2 regions of the Cronobacter malonaticus LMG 23826 genome follow, and region 1 is predicted to be linked to the other one. Evidence: predicted binding sites of a transcription regulator. Region 1 holds the regulator's gene; the other holds the start of a gene.
What was found. The regulator LexA, encoded in region 1, represses DNA repair genes until DNA is damaged. The targets are predictions, from matches to a motif close to TNCTGTATGTACATACAGNA.

Region 1 (9,870 bases):
ATTTCAACCGCGCCATTAAAGAGGCGGTCGCGAAAGGCGATGTCGATAAAGCGCTGAAACTGCTGGATGAAGCGGAGCGTCTCGGCTCTACCACAGCACGTCAGACTTTTATCAGCAGCGTAAAAGGCAAGGGGTGACAGTCTCCCCACGCTGCTGATGTTTGCAACACCTGGTGCGCTTGCGCGCACCTTTTTTCCTGGCGCAGCATGCCATCCTGTTGCACCCATGTTGCGCTTTTGTTCGTACTCCTTGTTTCCCCGCCCCCGTTTTGCTGGTTCTGCGTTACAATACGTCCACTTTTGGCCCCGGAGAGTCACGCATGTCCCATCCCGCGCTGAGACAACTGCGCGCGTTGTCCTTTTTTGACGATATCAGCACGCTTGATAGTTCGCTGCTCGACTGGCTAATGCTGGAAGATTCCATGACCCGCCGTTTCGAAGGTTTTTGCCAGCGTGTGACGGTCGACATACTGTTTGAGGGCTTTGTCGGCCCCGAGGCGCTGGAGGAAGAGGGCGAGTTTTTGCCTCAGGAGCCGCGCTACTGGCTGCGCGAAATTCTGCTGTGCGGCGACGGCGTGCCCTGGCTGGTCGGGCGCACAGTGGTGCCGGAGTCTACACTTTGTGGGCCAGAGCTGGCGTTGCAGCAGCTCGGTACCACGCCGCTGGGCCGTTATCTCTTTACCTCATCCACCCTCACGCGTGATTTTATCCAGCCGGGCCGCAGCGACGAACTCTGGGGACGCCGCTCTCTGCTGAGGCTTTCCGGCAAACCGCTGCTGCTGACTGAACTGTTTTTACCTGCATCACCTTTGTACGGAGAGGAAAAATAATGGAGTGGAGCCTGACGCAGAATAAGCTGCTCGCCTATCACCGCCTGATGCGCACCGATAAGCCGATTGGCGCGTTACTGCTGCTCTGGCCGACGCTGTGGGCGCTCTGGGTCGCGTCGCCTGGCGTGCCGCCGCTGTGGATACTCGCAGTGTTTGTGGCGGGTGTCTGGCTGATGCGCGCCGCAGGCTGCGTCGTGAATGATTACGCCGACCGTAAATTTGACGGGCACGTAAAGCGCACCGCGCATCGGCCGCTGCCGAGCGGCGACGTGACCGAAAAAGAGGCGCGCAATCTGTTCGTTATTCTGGTGCTGCTGTCATTTTTGCTGGTGCTAACGCTGAATGTGAAAACCATTCTGCTCTCGGTGGCAGCGCTGGCGCTGGCCTGGATGTATCCGTTTATGAAGCGCTACACCCATCTGCCGCAGGTGGTGCTGGGTGCTGCGTTTGGCTGGTCAATTCCAATGGCGTTTTGCGCGGTGAGTGAATCGCTGCCGTTGAGCTGCTGGCTGATGTTTTTCGCCAATATCTGCTGGGCGGTGGCGTACGATACGGAATATGCGATGGTCGATCGCGATGACGACGTGAAAATCGGCGTTAAGTCGACGGCCATTCTTTTCGGACGCCACGACAAGCTGATTATCGGGCTGTTGCAGATAGCCGTGCTGGCGCTGCTTGGCACAGTCGGCTGGCTGAACGGTCTGGGGGCGTTTTACTATGCCGGTCTCGCAGGCGCGGGCGCGCTGTTTATCTGGCAGCAAAAAATCATCGCCGGGCGCGATCGCGACGCCTGTTTCCGCGCCTTTTTGAATAATAACTACGTGGGGTTGCTGGTGTTTATCGGCCTGGCGTTAAGTTATCTGAAGTTCTGATAAAAGCGGGGAAACCCGCTTTTTTTATGGCTGACGGCCGTGCGGTGATGGCGGGTACGCTGCGCTTACCCGCCCTACATTTTTTCGGCGAGCAAGATTATGAGTAGGGTGGGTAAGCGAAGCGCACCCACCACCCACAGCGTTATCAGCCATTACCCCTGTTTTCCGCCAATAAAAAAGGCGGGTTTCCCCGCCTTATTACTGTCTGTCGCCAGACTCAATCACGCGCCCGCTTGTGCCGCCGCGCTCTCGATAGTCAGTCTGACATCGGAGGTCATCAGCTCTGCCAGCATCTGGTAAACCTTCATGGTTTCCGCCGGTTCGGCATCGCCCGTATCGCTGATATAGCCTTCATCGCGCAGCGTCAGCACCAGCGTTGAGAACACCGCTTTATCGAAGAACTCCGGTGCGTTAATGCCGTGCAGCACCGAAAGGCGCTGCGCCACCGTGCGGCTCTCTTTTTCAAGCGTACCGCGGTTGATGGACGGATTGGCGCTCAGCAGCCAGAAGGTAATCGCGTAGCGTTGCAGCGTTTCGCGCACGCCAGCGGCCAGCAACTGCAGCGTGCGGGAGCGCGCCGGGTTCACCTGAAGCCATTCGTCATCAGCAAGAATAAGCCCCTGCTGCGCCAGCTCGTTAACCAGCGCATCGACGACCGCCGACACTTCTTCTTTCTCCCAGCGCAGGAACAGCTCCGTCTTCAGCATCGGGAATAACAGTTCCACCTGCTGCTGCACCGCCTCACGGCTGATGCGACGATGCTGGGTGACGATAGCCGCGATAAGCGACGGCAGCACCAGCATATGCATGATGTTATTGCGGTAGTAAGTCATCAGCACCGCTTGTTCGCGCGGCAGCACGATGATGTCGCCAATGGTGTCTTTCTCGACTTCAAACTTATTCATCTGCAGCGCGTGCTCAATGAGCTGCGTCGCCGTGGCGTCCGGCACCGTGGCGTCTGCGGCGTAAGGCACGTTACGCAGCAGGCTCAGGTAGCAATCCAGCTGTTCGGTTAACTGCTCACGCGTTAACGAACGCTGGCGCGAAGCCAGCAGCGCGGTGCAACACAGGTTCATGGCGTTGGCCGCGCCCGCGTTGTTGATACGCACCATCAACTGAGCGGCAATCTCGTTCACCGTCGGGGTCAGCCACGCCGGGCGTACCGCCTCGATAGGATCGATAGCATCGCGCCACTCCGGCACGTGCTGGTTCAGGAAGGTCATCAGCGGCAATGGTTCACCGAAGTTCACATAACCCTGACCGAGGTTACGCAGTTTGCTTAAGCCGCGCAGCATCTGCAGCAGGCTCTCTTTCTCTTTGGTGGCGCCGCGCAGCTCTTTAGCGTATGTGCCCACTTCCATCACATGCTCATAACCGATGTAAATCGGCACCAGCGTAATCGGACGCGTGCCGCCGCGCAGCATAGCCTGGATGGTCATGGAGAGCGTGCCGGTTTTCGGGTCAAGCAGACGGCCAGTACGTGAACGCCCGCCTTCCACGAAATATTCCACCGAATAGCCACGGCTGAAGAGTTCGCCGAGATATTCGCGAAACACCGTCGAGTAAAGCTTGTTGCCCTTAAAGGTGCGGCGAATAAAGAACGCGCCCAGGCGGCGGAAAATCGGTCCGGCGGGCCAGAAGTTCAGGTTGATGCCCGCGGCAATATGTGGCGGCACAAGCCCCTGATGGTAGAGCACATATGAGAGCAGCAGATAGTCCATATGGCTGCGGTGGCAGGGCACATAGACAATTTCGTGGCCGTCGTGGGCGAGCTGACGCACACGTTCGGCGTTATGCACATTAATGCCCTGGTAGAGGCGGTTCCAGGTAAATCCAAGCACGCGATCGGTAATACGAATCGCCTCGTAAGAGAAGTCGGCGGCGATCTCTTCCATCAACGCGACGGCATTCTGCTGGGCTTTCTCGTGCGAGATTTTTTTGGTGCGCGCTTCGTCTTCAACGGCGCGAGCAATCGCTTTTGACGAGAGCAGTTTATTAAAGAGATCCTGGCGCGCAGGCAGGCGCGGACCGACGGCGGCGAGGCGCTGACGGGCGAAGTGCATACGCGCCACGCGCGCCAGTTTCTGGGCGATGCGTTTGTCGGTGCCGTGCTCGGTCGCCATGCGGCGCAGCGATACGGGCGGTGAGAAGCGCACAAAGCTGTCGCGACCAAGCCACGAGACCGCAAAGAATTTCTGAATGCCGTTCAGCATGCGCAGCGGCGGGTTTTCCTCGCCTTTTTCTCGCCCCGGTGAGCGGCCAAACATGACCGACACCGGCACCATCTGGACGTCGAGATCCGGGTTGCTGCGGTGCAGATCGAGATAATTGTGGAACAGTTTGATCGATTCTTCTTTCGGCGTGTAGTAGGTAAACACGCGCGGGCCGCCATGGATAAACACATAGCGCGGCAGTTCGGTGCCGTCGATGACCAGCGGATCCAGCGGATCGGGCAGATCGTGCTCCAGGCACTGCGCCCGCAGCGTCAGGAGATCCGCCTTCGAGTTATACGGCAACACGTACATAATAGGGCGTGACGTATCCAGCCCAAGTTCGGGGCAGGGCGCCGCCGGGATGGACTTGCTTTTTACCAGCACGCTTAATGGTAAATTAAGTAATTTGTAGTAAATTCGTGGCCAACCGGACATAAACGATGTAAAGCCTCTGGTTAATAATGCAATTGCGGCGCAAGAATATCAGAAACTCCGTAGAATTTCTGTGGTGCTTCTTTATCGAAGCGCATTAGCATTGACGCCTGAATTTAAAAAAGGTTTCTTGTCATGGCCAATAACACCACGGGGTTAACCCGAATTATTAACGCTGCCGGCTATTCCTGGAAGGGATTACGCGCCGCCTGGAAAAATGAAGCTGCATTTCGCCAGGAAGGGGTTGCCGTGATAGCGGCAATTCTTATCGCCTGCTGGCTGGATGTCGATCCTGTCACCCGCGTGCTGCTGATTGGCTCCGTTACGCTGGTAATGATTGTCGAAATTCTCAACAGCGCCATTGAAGCGGTGGTGGATCGCATCGGCCCTGAATTTCATGAGCTTTCAGGGCGCGCCAAAGATATGGGCTCCGCTGCCGTTCTGCTGTCGATTATCCTCGCGCTGATCGTGTGGGTCACGCTGCTCTGGCAGCATTTGCGATAAGTTTTCCAGAAATCGCGAAAGAAGCGCTTTTTTAACCGGTTATGGTTTTAAAATCACCTTTAGCTGTATATACTCACAGCATCACTGTATATGCACCCAGGGGGCGGAATGAAAGCATTAACTACCAGGCAACAAGAGGTGTTTGATCTCATTCGGGATCACATCAGCCAGACCGGCATGCCGCCTACGCGTGCGGAAATCGCGCAACGTCTGGGTTTCCGTTCACCGAACGCCGCGGAAGAGCACCTTAAAGCGCTGGCGCGTAAAGGGGTGATTGAGATTGTCTCCGGCGCGTCGCGCGGTATCCGTCTGTTGCAGGAAGACGAAACCGGCCTGCCGCTGATAGGGCGCGTGGCGGCGGGCGAACCGCTGCTGGCTCAGCAACATATCGAAGGGCATTATCAGGTTGATCCTGGCCTGTTTAAGCCAAACGCCGATTTTCTGCTGCGTGTTAGCGGGATGTCGATGAAAGATATCGGGATTATGGACGGCGATCTGCTGGCGGTTCATAAAACGCAGGATGTGCGTAACGGGCAGGTCGTCGTCGCGCGCATTGATGATGAAGTAACGGTGAAACGCCTGAAAAAACAGGGTAATACCGTTGAGCTTCTGCCGGAAAACAGCGAGTTTAAACCGATTGTGGTTGATCTGCGCGAGCATAACTTCTCAATCGAAGGTCTGGCCGTCGGCGTTATCCGCAACGGCGAATGGCTCTGATGCGTCACCCGGCTCTCTGAGGCCGCATTACCGTAACTGGCCCGCCCCGGTTACGGTAATGACTTCTCCCGTTAGCTAAAGCCCTTCATACTTTTTCTTCTTCGCGTAACGGCATCGGAACGCCATATGCCCTTTCTGACATCTACTGATAAAGCTCTCTGGCGCCTCGCGCTGCCAATGATTTTCTCCAATATCACCGTACCGCTCTTAGGCCTGGTCGATACCGCCGTTATAGGTCATCTCGACAGCCCCGTATACCTTGGCGGCGTCGCGGTGGGGGCTACCGCCACCAGTTTCCTGTTTATGCTGCTGCTCTTTTTACGCATGAGCACCACCGGGCTAACTGCGCAGGCGTTCGGCGCGCGCGATCCGGTAGCGCTGGCCCGCGCCCTGGTGCAGCCTATGGCGCTGGCGCTGATTGCCGGTGTGCTGATCATCGCCCTGCGCGAGCCGCTGATTCATCTGGCGCTGCATGTTACCGGCGGCAGCGACGCGGTGCTGACGCAGGCCCGGCGGTTTCTGGAGATCCGCTGGCTCAGCGCGCCCGCGGCGCTCGCTAATCTGGTGCTGCTTGGCTGGCTGTTAGGCGTGCAGTACGCCCGCGCGCCGGTGATCCTGCTGGTGGTCGGCAATCTGCTTAATATCGTGCTCGATCTCTGGTTCGTCATGGGGCTTGGCCTTAACGTCCAGGGCGCGGCGCTGGCGACAGCGATAGCGGAATACGCGACGCTTGGCATCGGTCTCATGATGGCAGCCCGCGTGCTGCGCCTGCGCGGTATTACCCTTTCGATGCTGAAAATGGCGTGGCGCGGCGGCGTTGGCAGGCTGCTTGCGCTTAACCGCGACATCATGCTGCGTTCGCTGCTGTTGCAGCTCTGCTTCGGTTCCATCACGGTGTTTGGCGCACGGCTCGGCAGCGATATCGTCGCGGTGAACGCCATTCTGATGACCCTTCTGACCTTCACCGCCTATGCGCTTGATGGCTTCGCCTATGCCGTAGAAGCCCATGCCGGGCAGGCCTTCGGCGCGCAGGATAAATCGCAGCTTAACAGCGTCTGGCGCGCGGCATGCCGACAAGCAGGGATGGTGGCGCTGGCATTCGCGCTGCTGTATGCAGTGGCGGGGCAGTACATTGTGTCGCTATTGACCTCATTACCTTCGCTCCAGGCGCTGGCGCAGCCCTATCTCTTCTGGCAGGCGATCCTGCCGGTCGTCGGCGTCTGGTGTTATCTGCTGGACGGTATGTTTATCGGCGCGACGCGCGGGGCGGAGATGCGCAACAGCATGGCCGTCGCGGCGCTCGGTTTTGGCCTGACGCTGCTCACACTGCCAGCGCTTGGCAACCATGGCCTGTGGCTGGCGCTCACCTTTTTCCTGGCGCTGCGTGGGTTGTCGCTCGGCTATTTATGGCGCCGGGGGCGTCTTTTGCACTGAGTTTCCCTGACGTATCACATCGCCCATAAAAGAAAATTTGTCGGCGTCAGCGCTTCGTTATGGTTAAAGATTCTGAATATCCCACCGGGGTTAAAATTGACGTCTAAAATAAGTAGTACGTTCAGCAAATGATGAAGATGACTCGGGCTGAACCCCCACAGGAAAACCTGTGAGACTGATTCACTACCGAATGTTAAGGAGACGTCTATGAACAGAGATGAAGCTGGCGGTAACTGGAAACAGTTTAAAGGTAAAGTGAAAGAGCAATGGGGTAAATTAACCGACGATGATATGACCATCATCGAAGGGAAACGTGACCAGCTGGTAGGTAAAATCCAGGAACGTTACGGTTACGCGAAAGACGAAGCCGACAAGGAAGTGACTGACTGGGAAAGCCGCCACGATTACCGCTGGTAATCGGGCCACCACCTCAAACGGTATTTTCCCTCTGAGGCTGCCCTGCCCACCGGTACAAGGATGTACCACCCAACCTGATTTAACGTCCTTTCTTTTTCACCGTAATGCTGTGGTCGTGACCACATTGCCCCTGATGGCGACACGCCTCAATTTCTGCACACGCCGCACACAGCCCATGCGCTTCAATGACGTTATGACGCAGCGCAAAGCCCATTCTGGCCGCCAGCGCATGCATGATATCTTCCACGCCTTCCGCTGCCTCTTCTTTGACCACGCCGCATCTGTCGCAAATGAACATGGCTGAAGTATGCGCCGGGTTATCAAACAGATGACACAACACATAGCTGTTGGTGGACTCCACCTTATGAACAAACCCCTGCTCTAGCAGAAAATCGAGCGCGCGGTAAACGGTGGGCGGTTTCGCCTGCGGTTCGCTTTCGCGTAATAAATCAAGCAGATCGTAAGCGCTGATAGCCCCCGGCTGGATGGTCATCAGGCGCAGCACTTCGAGGCGCTGCGGAGTCAGGCGCACATTACGTTGCTGGCAGAGCTTTTCAGCCTGCGCCAGAACTTCCTGCGAAATCGTCGTATCCATCGGCATCCTCTATGAATCGTGTTTATGTCATCACTTTATCATGAACTGGCTGAAACACCGACATCCCGCCTGTGTTATACCTTTCAGGGAACATTAACCGGAGGTTTATATGCATACGCGGCCTGAATGTATTTGTCACTGGCAGGAAGTCGAAGGCAACGATGACGCCTGTTACCCGGACAGCGACGAACTGATGTCCATCGGCGCGCCGCTGGCGAAGCGTACCGGGCTTACGCGGCTCGGCATTCATCATGAGCGCCTGCCGCCGGGGCGTCGTACGTCTTACCCGCATGCCGAAAGCAGCGAAGAAGAGTTTGTCTATGTGCTCGAAGGCTTTCCGGATGTCTGGCTAAACGGTGAGCTATGGCCGTTAAAACCGGGCGACAGCGTGGGGTTCCCGGCAGGCACCGGGCTTTGCCACACGTTCATTAATAATACCGACAGCGAAGTCCGGCTGCTGGTAGTAGGCGAGGCGAACAAACCGGAAAACCGGGTTTACTATCCGCTTAACGGCCCTTACGCCGCCACGCGCCCGGATCGCTGGATAGACCATCCGCCACAATTTTTTGGTCCACACGACGGCTTACCTACACGAATTAAGAACCCTAATCTATAAATAATGAGGGCGATCACGAAACGAGCCCGGAAATGCCGTTGAGCTTTTAGCCTCAACCTCTGGCGTAGTGCGTTCTTCACAACAGAAATCGTCTCTGTCATGAACTGACAGAGGATGTCATTCATGTTGCTAATAAGCAGGGTAAACAGTGAAAAATATAATCAAACCTTCAGTGGCAGCCGTCGCCCTTTCTCTGGTGATGGCCAATCAGGCGAGTGCGGCAAATACCTGGGCGCAGGCGCGTAACGATGCGATGGGCGGCACCGGCGTGGCGTCAGCCGATTACGGCAGCGGCGCGTTAATTAACCCGGCGCTGCTGGCACGTTCACAGCCAGAAGATGACATTACGGTGATTTTGCCGGCATTACAGGCGCAAATTACCGATAAAGACAATCTCGAAGATGAGATAGACCATATTAGCGATCGCGTCGATTATTATCGCGATGTGGTGAACAGCCTGACGCCGGGGGATATCGCGGCCAACCCGATCGGTACGCTGCGTCAGTTCCAGGGCGCGGCGCGTGAACTGGGCGACGAGCTGGAATATCTGCGCGGCAAAACGGCAAGCGCACGCGCGGCGGGCGGTATCGCGGTCAGTATTCCAAACGACGTGCTGGCGGTGGCCTTTGTGGCGAAAGCGTATGCGCATGCGCGCGTCAGCACCCGCGTGGATCAAAGCGATATCGATTACCTGCGTCGCATCCAGAACGATGATATCTACGCGGGCACACAAATCATCAACGCTGCGATCAACGGCTCTGACGCTATCACCGATCGCCTGACGTCCACCGCGTTTGGCCGTGCGGCGATCGTTTCTGATTATGGCGTGGCGTTCGCGCATCGGTTCCAGGTGGGTGATGTGCCGGTCTCCGTCGGCGTCACGCCGAAGCTGCAGAAAACCTGGCTCTATAACTACACCGCGTCGATTTATAACTACGACAGCAGCGACTGGAACAGCTCGCGCTATCGCAACGACGACACCGGTTTCAACGTCGACGCCGGTGTGGCGGCGGATTTCGGCCCGAACTGGACCGTGGGCGTGAGCGGGCAGAACCTGATGTCGCGTGATATCGATACCAAAGAGGTCAACGGGTATAAAGATACCTATCAGATCTCGCCGCTGGTGACGGCGGGCGTGGCCTGGCATAACGATCTGGTAACCCTGAGCGCCGATGGCGATCTGACGGAAACCAAAGGCTTTAAGAGCGAGGAGAACTCACAGTTTGTCGGCGTGGGTGCCG
Region 2 (9,870 bases), 1.4 Mb from region 1:
TGGGATTAATGATGAAAAAGAGCACTCTGGCATTAGTGGTGATGGGTATTGTTGCGTCTTCTGCTGTTCAGGCCGCAGAGGTGTTTAATAAAGACGGAAATAAAGTCAATATTTATGGTCGCGTAAAAGCCATGCATTATATGAGCGACGACGCGAGCAACGACGGCGATAAAACTTACGCGCGTCTGGGCTTCAAAGGTGAAACCCAGGTCAACAGCGACCTGACCGGTTACGGCCAGTGGGAATATGAGATCGCCGGCAACCGCGCCGAAAACGACGGCTCCCAGAAAACGCGTCTGGCATTCGCGGGTCTGAAAGTAAAAGATTTTGGCTCGCTGGATTACGGCCGCAACCTGGGCGCCCTGTATGACGTGGAAGCCTGGACCGATATGTTCCCGGAATTCGGCGGCGACTCCTCCGCGAAAACCGATAACTTCATGACCAAACGTACCTCCGGCGTCGCGACCTACCGTAACACCGATTTCTTCGGCGCTGTTGACGGCCTGAACATGACCCTGCAATACCAGGGCAAAAACGAGCGCTCGGATTACTCCACCGCGAATGGCGACGGCTTCGGCACCTCGCTGACTTATGATTTCGGCGGCAGCGATTTCGTCCTGGGCGGCGCGTACACCACCTCTGACCGCACCAACGTGCAGGAGCTGAAAGCCCTGGGCGGCGGCGAGCGCGCTGATGCCTGGGCCGCTGGCGCGAAGTATGACGCCAACAACCTGTACCTGGCGGTGATGTATTCTGAAACCCGCAACATGACCCCGATTAAAGGCGCTGCCGCCGCCGATCAGGGCTTTGCCAACAAAACCCAAAACTTCGAAGCCGTGGTCCAGTACCAGTTCGACTTCGGTCTGCGTCCGTCCCTCGGCTACGTGATGCAGAAAGGCAAAGATATCGAAAACGGTATCGGCGACCAAGATCTGGTGAATTATGTTGATGTGGGCGCGACCTACTACTTCAACAAAAATATGTCCGCGTTTGTGGATTACAAAATTAACCAGATTGATGAAGACGACGTAACGCGTCGCCTGAAAATTTCTACCGACGACATCGTTGCCGTCGGTCTGAACTATCAGTTCTGATTATTCTCAGGCGCGGAAATACGCCGCGCCTGAATAAAAACTGTGGCTACGAAAAAAAATAACCCCGCGTCGGTGGGGTTATTTTTTATGCGTTATTTAAGTATTAACTGAAACGCGGCTCAGGCAGAAAGCTTCAGATCTTCTGTTACCGGCTCCAGTTTTAAATCCATCGAGGCGAGCAGCGCACGCAGTCTTTCGTGAAAATCACGCAGCGTTTGCGAAAGCTTTTCTTTGACCTCGTCCTCTTTGATAGGCACCGCCGTCCAGTCGCCCTCTTTATCAAACAGGCCGAACTGCCAGGTATAGGTAAAGCGGTCTTCATGCGCTTCCAGCTCCATCCACCAGCCCCAGAATTCACGCTTCTCCGGCGCGGGTTTGACGTTGACGCAAACAGCCAGGCAATCAAAGAAGAAGCGGTTGCCTTCACACTGCTCTTCCCGAATATACGGGCCAAGGGCAGTGAATTTCTTAATCATCCTGCTTTTCGGGTGTCCACTCGGTAACGTCATTGCGATCTCCTTTTGTGAAGCCATTGTTTTACCAAACCAATGGAAATTAGCCAATCATTAACGCAATTTATGGTTTACCCACCCGGAAATCTGATGCAGCGCCTTATCAAAGTTGCTGTACACCGGCGAAGTGGGGATCTCCAGCAGCTTACCGTCCACAGATGACGAGGCGATTAAACGCGACTCCTCCTCCGGGCTGAAAATGTCGTTTTTCCAGTAGCCTGCAAGCATCGGTATCGGGCAGCGGCGGCCGAGCAGCCCCTGGGTTTTCAGCGAATAGCGGTTGAGCTCGACACGCAGCGCGTTGTCCGAGGCGTCATACATGCCAAGACGGCTCGCCAGCACATCCATATACATCTCCGGTACCTGGTCCTGCCGTGCCGGATCGCTGAAAAGCTGATGCACTATCGGGCCGAGACAGGCCACGGCTTTAAGGCGCGGCGCTTCAAGATACGCGAGGCGCACCGCCACGTTCGCCCCGAAGCGAAACCCAAACGCCGCCACGCGGGTGTGATCGACCCACGGCAGATTCGGCAGAGCCTGAAGCACATGTTGATGCAGCAGGCTGGAATCCTGCGTCAGCGTCCATTTGGACGACGCGCCGACCGAGGGCATATCGATCGTGAGCATCGCGATGCCGAGCGGCGCGAAGTAACGCTCGAAAAGATTAAAGTAGTCGCTTTGTAGCGCGTCCAGCCCGCCGCAAATCAGGACGGTCGGGAATGGCCCCTGCCCGCCTTTGGGAAGATGCAGAAAGCCGGTGATGGTCGCGCCGCCGGGGATCGGGAACGAGAGCTCGCGCAGTTCGCCGGAGAGCCGCGTGGCGGCTTCTTCATACGCGCGGTTCGCCAGCACCTGCGCCTGTTCGGCGAGCGTATCGCCTTTCAGGTGCGGATAGGCGGCAATGCTGTAGAGCGTGGAGGCCATCAGCCAGGCCTTGCCGATGGCCGCTTCGTCGGTCTCCTGCCCGGCGCGCTGTTGCCACGCCATCGCCTGCTTCGACCACTCAAAAATCCAGTTACCGCCGCGATAACCGATGACCGTATCGAAATGCGCGGGATCGGTGCGTTCGGCGTCGCTCAGCACGATGCGCGACTGCACTTCAAGGATTTCCCGCGGATCGACGCCGCGCCAGACCCACATCAGCCGGTTAATCATGCGATACCACTGCGGCACTGTTTTACCGTCCAGCGTGGACTGGATCACCGGAGGCGGCGCGTGCTGAAGACGACGCACCAGCGTCGAGGTTTCCGGGTATTTAAACCGCGGCTTAAACAGGGTTTCGCTCAGATTGGCCTGCGACATGCTTTCTGCCTCCGTAAAAACAGCACAAAACATGATTGTACTCGCAGGCGGCGGATAAAAACAAAAACGCCCGGCAGTGCCGGGCGTAAAGATGCGTAAGGACGGGATTAACGGCCGGACAGCGGCGGCACAAACACCACGCCCATATCCCACGGCTGCTCGATCCAGGTGTCCTGCGGGATGTCGATGACGTAGTCGTCCACCAGCGGCTGGCCTGCCGGTTTAGCGAAAATCGTCACGAAGCGGGCTTTCGGGTACATCTCACGGATAGCGACTGCGGTGCCGCCGGTATCCACCAGGTCGTCCACCACGATAAAGCCTTCACCATCGCCTTCTGCGCGCTTGATGACTTTCAGTTCGCGCTGGTTGTCATGGTCGTAGCTGGAGATACAGACGGTATCGACGTGACGGATACCCAGTTCGCGCGCCAGCAGTGCGCCAGGCACCAGACCGCCGCGGCTGACGGCGATAATGCCTTTCCACTGATCGGCAGGCAGCAGGCGGCTCGCCAGCTTGCGCGCGTGGATCTGTAACATATCCCAGGTGACAACGTATTTTTCGCTCATGTGAAGTGTCCCGGCCAGTTTAAAAAACGGCTTAAAAAGTGTTCAGGGGGAAAATAGGTTGCGCGAGATTATAGAGATCTGAGCCGCTAAAAACCAGTGCCACGCGGCATGGGCCGTGGTTTTTGCTCGCTTTGGTCTGCACAGCATAAAAGAAAGTGGTATTCTCGGGCTATTGCCCAGGCCCGTCTTGCGGCACATCACAACGATAACCCAGAGGCCCGTACGCCGCGCTGCACCGGGCCCAGTCAAGGAGACTTAACGTGTCTGAACTGTCTCAACTCTCCCCTCAACCGCTGTGGGATATTTTCGCGAAAATCTGCTCCATTCCGCATCCGTCCTACCATGAAGAACAACTCGCCGAACACATCATGGGCTGGGCGAAGGAAAAAGGCCTGTTCGCCGAACGCGACCAGGTGGGCAACATTTTAATTCGCAAACCGGCGACCGCCGGCATGGAAAACCGCAAGCCGGTCGTGCTGCAGGCCCACCTCGATATGGTGCCGCAGAAAAATAACGACACCGTTCATGATTTCACGAAAGATCCTATCCAGCCGTATATCGATGGCGAATGGGTGAAAGCGCGCGGCACCACGCTTGGCGCGGATAACGGCATCGGTATGGCGTCCGCGCTCGCGGTGCTGGCTGACGAAAACGTCGTACACGGCCCGCTGGAAGTGCTGCTGACCATGACCGAAGAAGCCGGCATGGACGGCGCGTTTGGTTTGCAGGCAGGCTGGTTGCAGGCCGATATCCTCATTAATACCGATTCCGAAGAAGAAGGCGAAATCTATATGGGTTGCGCCGGCGGTATCGATTTTATCTCCACGCTGCCGCTCTCCCGCGAAGCTATCCCGGCCGGTTTTGAGACGTTTAAACTGACGCTCAAAGGGCTGAAAGGCGGCCACTCCGGCGGCGATATTCATCTGGGCCTCGGCAACGCCAACAAACTACTGGCGCGTTTCCTGTGCGGTCATGCGCAGGCGCTGGATCTGCGTCTGGTGGATTTCAACGGCGGTACGCTGCGTAACGCCATCCCGCGCGAAGCGTTCGCGACCGTTGCGGTGCCTGCCGCTAACGCGGGCGAGCTGAAAACGCTGGCGAATACCTATCTCGATATTCTGAAGAATGAGCTCTCCGTTAAAGAGAAAAACATCACCGTTGTGCTGGAAGCGGCCACGACCGACAAAGCCGCGCTGACCGCGCAGAGCCGCGATGCGTTTATCGCGCTGCTGAACGCGACGCCGAACGGGGTGATTCGCAACTCTGACGTGGCGAAAGGCGTGGTGGAAACCTCCCTGAACGTGGGCGTGGTGACCATGAACGACGAGCAGGCGGAAATCATCTGCCTGATCCGCTCGCTTATCGACAGCGGTAAAGATTACGTGGTGAGCATGCTGGAATCGCTCGGCAAGCTGGCTGGCGCGAAAACCGCGGCCAAAGGCAGCTACCCTGGCTGGCAGCCGGACGCGAGCTCGCCGGTGATGGCGCTGGTGCGTGAAACCTATCAGCGTCTGTTTAACAAGACGCCGAATATCCAGGTGATCCACGCCGGTCTGGAGTGCGGGCTGTTCAAGAAGCCGTACCCGCAGATGGATATGGTGTCAATCGGGCCGACCATTACCGGGCCGCACTCGCCGGATGAGCAGGTACATATCGAAAGCGTGGGCCACTACTGGACGCTGCTGACCGAGCTGCTGAAAGCGATCCCGGCGAAGTAAGCGTTTGATGTAAAAGAAAGGCGGCCCTTGGGTCGCCTTTTTTGTTGTGGCGGGGTGGGAAACGGCGGGTGCGCTGCGCTTACCCGCCCTACGGGGTTTAACGGGGGATGTCAGCGGCGGGTGCGCTGCGCTTACCCGCCCTACGCTTCCCGACGGTTATCATCCTCCAGGGTGGGTAAGCGTGAGCGCACCCACCTTCCAGTATGGCGCGCCCACCTTTAAACGCGGCCGCGATCACTTCACCGGCGTAAAACCTTTCCCCGTAAAACACCGCGTGGGATTGCCGCGTTCTATCTGATGATGAAACAACCGCCGCTGCGCTTTTTGCCCTGCGCTCTGCGCGTCGCGCTGCGCTTCGAGCTTATGCGCAATCAACAGCGTCGCCAGCCTTTTATTGGCATGCTGGCTGCGCTCTGACCGCACCTTTACGCTGATGCCGGTCGCCACATGCGTGGCGCGTATCGCCGAATCGGTTTTATTGACGTGCTGCCCGCCCGGCCCGGAGGCGCGCAACGCGTCAAAACGAATGTCGCTTTCCGGCATCTCGCCCACCGGCGTAAACACCGCCGCGCCGATAAACCAGTTTTTACGGGCATGACGCGGGCGATACGGGCTTTCGCATATCCACTGCACCGTCCCGCACCAGCGCTGCGCGAGCGGTTGCGCGTTTTCGCCTTCAAGCGAGACCAGCGCCGAGCGCAGCGTACCGGCGCGGGGCCCCGGCTCTTCTTCTATGACCGACAGCCCGACATGCGCCTGCGCCGCCTCTTTGCGCAGCGCCTCCAGCGCTTTGCTGACGGCCAGACAACATTCGTCCGGCCCCTGCGCGGAAGAGAGTTGCAATAGGATCATTCGCTTCGCTCCCCGCTGGTTTTTAAAGTCAGCACCGGTTTCAGGCGCGCGAGCGGCTTCACCAGCCCCGCGCCCGTCAGGCACTGCATCACGCTCTCTATCGATTTATACGCCTGCGGCGCTTCTTCGTAGATAAGCTGGCGGTCGCGGCAAATCACCCGGCTGCCAAAGGCCGTACGGGAGAGTTGCGCCGGACTGAATTTACCGGAAAGACGGCCCTTGCACTCGGTACGCATCCATTTACGGCCTGCGCCGTGCGCCAGCGAATCGAGCGCCTCGCTGCCGCCCGTCGGCTGCACCAGATAGCTGTAATCGCCGCGCGATCCAGGGATAACGACCGGGCCGAGATCGGCGGGCGTCGCACCTTTACGATGCAGCCAGCCCTGCGTGTCGCCTAAGGTGTAAGGCGCAAGCAGGTTATGGTTAACATCAAGCACCGGCTCGCCGGTCTCTTTGATATGCGCCAGCAAACGACGCGCGATGAGCGCACGGTTGGCGACCGCGAAATCGAGCGCCTGCTGATGCTGCGCCAGATACTCGCTGGCCTCTTCGCTGCCCGCTTCCAGCCCGTCGTGGGAGAAGCGCTCAACGTGGGCGCGCAGGATCTGCTGACCAAACCCGCGCGAGCCGCTGTGCGCCAGCAACAGGAGCTGCGCAGGGCGAATGCCGAGCGCCGCAATCGCGTCGTCGTCATAGACGCTGTCGATTTGCTGCAGCTCCGCAAAGTGATTGCCGCCGCCCACCGAGCCAAGCGACGCCGCGTACGGGTGCGCAGCAAGCGACGGCGGCAGCGCCGCTTCCAGCCAGTCGGCCGGGGCGATATCGCTGTAGGTTTGCAGGCGCTTTTCGAGTTTATCGAGGTTGAGCTTGCGGGTTAACAGCGAGGTTTGCCACAGCGCCATGCCGCAGCCAATGTCATTACCCACCAGCGCCGGGTAAAAACGAGTAACGGAGAAAAAGGCCGCGCCGATGGGGTAACCGCGCCCCGGATGCAGATCCGGCATGCCGACCACGCGGGTCATTCCCGCAAGCCTGGCGGTGGTTAAGAGTTGTTGCGTGGCGGCGCTTTCGATCCAGAGATCGTCCGACGCAAGATATGCGACAGCGTCAGACAAGGGACGAATAAAATTGCCCATATACCAATCCATAATGTGGAAAAAAATAAGGATGTGGCAGACGAAAACCCGGGCAATGAAAAAAGCGGAATTAGTCCTGGGTCAGTCTGCAAAGCGTAATCAGCGTGGTGTAAGTCATGATGTGCCTCCTTTGCAGATGATGAGAATGGGAAAAAACGGCCTGCATCATAACGAGAGCGGTATGCCGGTACAATGATGAATCACGGATAACTATTAGTTCAGGTAGGGGTACGGTGGCGGGTGCGCTGACGCTTACCCGCCCTACAGGGTTTAACGGTGAGCGCCAGCGGCGGGTGCGCTCCGCTTACCCGCCCTGCGGGGTTAATTGTGGGCGCTGACCGCGGGTGCGCTCCGCTTACCCGCCCTAGGCTTCCTGACGGTTATCATCATGTAGGGTGGGTAAGCGAAGCGCACCCACCGGGCCCGAAGATAAGCCCCTACAGCCCCAGCACCAGCTGACGCTCGATTTGCGGGTCAAGCAGCGTCACATGCAGCCCCACCAACCGCACGCCGCGCCCGCTGCGGCGCTCGTCCCAGGTTTTGCGTGCCGTGGCGAGCAAATCCTCTTTATTAAGCTTCGGCCAGACGTGCTCCTGCGTGGTGAGCTGGAAATCATTAAATTTGAGCTTCACGCCCTGGCGTGCGATGCGCAGATCCGGCTGCACCGCGGCAAGCCGGCGTTCAAGCTCCGGGTAGAGCCGCTCCACAATCGCCTCGCACTCCGCCCATTCATGAATATCCTCCGCCAGCGTGCGCTCGACGCCGACCGATTTACGCTGTCTGTCGCTGCTTATCTCCCGGTCATCTATTCCCTGGCTGCGCTCCCACAACACGCGCCCAAATTTGCCAAAACGCCTGAGCAGCGCGGCAAGATCGCTCTTTTGCACATCCTCGCAGGTACGCAGGCCAAGGCTCTCCAGCTTCGCCGCCGTTACCTTGCCGACGCCCGGGATCTTGCCAAGCGGCAGCGTGCGCAAAAACACCGGCACCTCTTCAGGCGTGATCACATATTGCCCGTTGGGCTTGTTGAGATCGGAGGCGATCTTGGCGAGGAATTTGATCGGCGCGATACCCGCCGACGCGGTGAGCTGGAGTTCGTCGAAAATCGTCTGGCGGATCTCTTTGGCCATCAGCGTGGCCGAGCCGTAACAGTGCGGGCTGTGGGTGACATCCAGATACGCTTCGTCGAGCGAGAGCGGTTCAATCAGCGAGGTATAGCGCGAGAATATTTCCCGGATATGGGCAGACGCTTCTTTATAGGCGTCAAAACGCCCCGGCAGCAGCGTGAGATGCGGGCAGAGCTTGAGCGCCATCGCGGTGGGCATGGCGCTACGCACGCCATATTTACGCGCCGGATAATTGGCGGTGCTGATAACGCCGCGTCGTTCGCGGCTGCCGCCGATGGCGAGCGGAATATCGCGCAGGGCTGGATTATCGCGCATCTCTACCGCCGCGAAAAAGCAGTCCATATCGACATGAATGATTTTGCGCATCGCCACGCCCCGCACTGTATGTCCATACAGTCTGGCAAAAAATGGGGGCGGCGGCAACCTTCCTTATTCCGCCATAATTGCGTAAATTCTCGGGGGCGCAAGGAAGTTAAGCAAAACTTAATTGTAAACGCAGCAGGCAGCGCTTGCGAAAAATAACAGCGGTGCTAATGTGAGCGCTCCTGAACCAGAATAGTCTTATTTTGGATCCCTTCGCCTTTCGGCATCGGTCTTAGCTTTATCAAGGAAACAAGCAGTATGCGTAAAATCGCATTGTTAATTGCGATGCTTCTGGTGTCGTGCTTTTCATGGGCCAGTACAGTCAGTAGCGACAGCGTTACCCCGATAAAAAAAGAATTAAAACAGCAGTTAATGGGTTCCCCGGTTTATATCCAGATCTTTAAGGAAGAGCGCAAGCTTGAGCTGTACGTCAAGATGGGCGAACAGTATCAGTTACTGGATAGCTACAATATCTGCAACTATTCCGGCGGTCTTGGGCCGAAACGCCGTCAGGGCGATTTCAAAAGCCCGGAAGGCTTCTATAGCGTGCAGCGCAGCCAGCTCAAACCCGACAGCCGTTTTTATAAAGCGATCAATATCGGTTTTCCGAACGCCTTTGACCGCGCTAACGGGTATGAAGGGAAGTATCTGATGATCCACGGCGCGTGCGTTTCCGTAGGCTGCTACGCGATGACCGATAAAAATATCGATGAGATTTTCCAGTTCGTCACCGGCGCGCTGGTGTTTGGTCAGCCGAACGTGCAGGTCAGCATCTATCCGTTCCGCATGACCGACGCCAATATGGAGCGCCACAAGTATTCGTACTACATCGGCTTCTGGAAACAGCTTAAGCCAGGCTACGACTACTTTATGGCGACCCGTCAGCCGCCGGTGGTCTCTGTGGTGAATGGCAGTTACGTAGTCAGCAAGCCACTCAGCAGCAGCGTGGTACACCCGCAGCTGGCGTCAAACTACACGCTCCCCGAGACAAAATAACGCCCACTCGCCTGGCATGATTTTGTGCCAGGTTTCATTGCCCGTCAGCGGCTGAGTGGCGATCACCGTGACCACATCATTCGGTGTGGTCTCTTCCTGAAAATCAATTTCCACATCCTGATCGAGCAGTTTGGCGACGCCAAACGGCGCGCGGCGCGTTATCCAGAAAAGGTTGGTAGAGCAGAACGCCATCACATAGCGCCC

Region 2: dinB (DNA polymerase IV) is a predicted target of LexA. The motif match lies at 8,686-8,705, and genes of this name have one in related genera.

What each region holds. Positions count from the first base shown of each region.
Region 1 covers NZ_CP013940.1:289,866-299,735, forward strand. Annotated here, with positions in the region: gene malM (maltose operon protein MalM) at 1-137, shown strand, start outside; gene ubiC (chorismate lyase) at 320-829, shown strand; gene ubiA (4-hydroxybenzoate octaprenyltransferase) at 829-1,701, shown strand; gene plsB (glycerol-3-phosphate 1-O-acyltransferase PlsB) at 1,923-4,349, opposite strand; gene AFK66_RS01380 (diacylglycerol kinase) at 4,482-4,850, shown strand; gene lexA (transcriptional repressor LexA) at 4,959-5,567, shown strand; gene dinF (MATE family efflux transporter DinF) at 5,694-7,001, shown strand; gene AFK66_RS01395 (CsbD family protein) at 7,209-7,418, shown strand; gene zur (zinc uptake transcriptional repressor Zur) at 7,498-8,013, opposite strand; gene AFK66_RS01405 (cupin domain-containing protein) at 8,123-8,629, shown strand; gene AFK66_RS01410 (conjugal transfer protein TraF) at 8,778-9,870, shown strand, end outside.
Region 2 covers NZ_CP013940.1:3,232,292-3,242,161, forward strand. Annotated here, with positions in the region: gene phoE (phosphoporin PhoE) at 12-1,094, shown strand; gene crl (sigma factor-binding protein Crl) at 1,214-1,603, opposite strand; gene frsA (esterase FrsA) at 1,661-2,908, opposite strand; gene gpt (xanthine phosphoribosyltransferase) at 3,016-3,474, opposite strand; gene pepD (cytosol nonspecific dipeptidase) at 3,735-5,192, shown strand; gene prfH (peptide chain release factor H) at 5,427-6,044, opposite strand; gene AFK66_RS15250 (RNA ligase RtcB family protein) at 6,041-7,180, opposite strand; gene dinB (DNA polymerase IV) at 7,618-8,673, opposite strand; gene dpaA (peptidoglycan meso-diaminopimelic acid protein amidase) at 8,929-9,666, shown strand; gene AFK66_RS15265 (class II glutamine amidotransferase) at 9,637-9,870, opposite strand, start outside.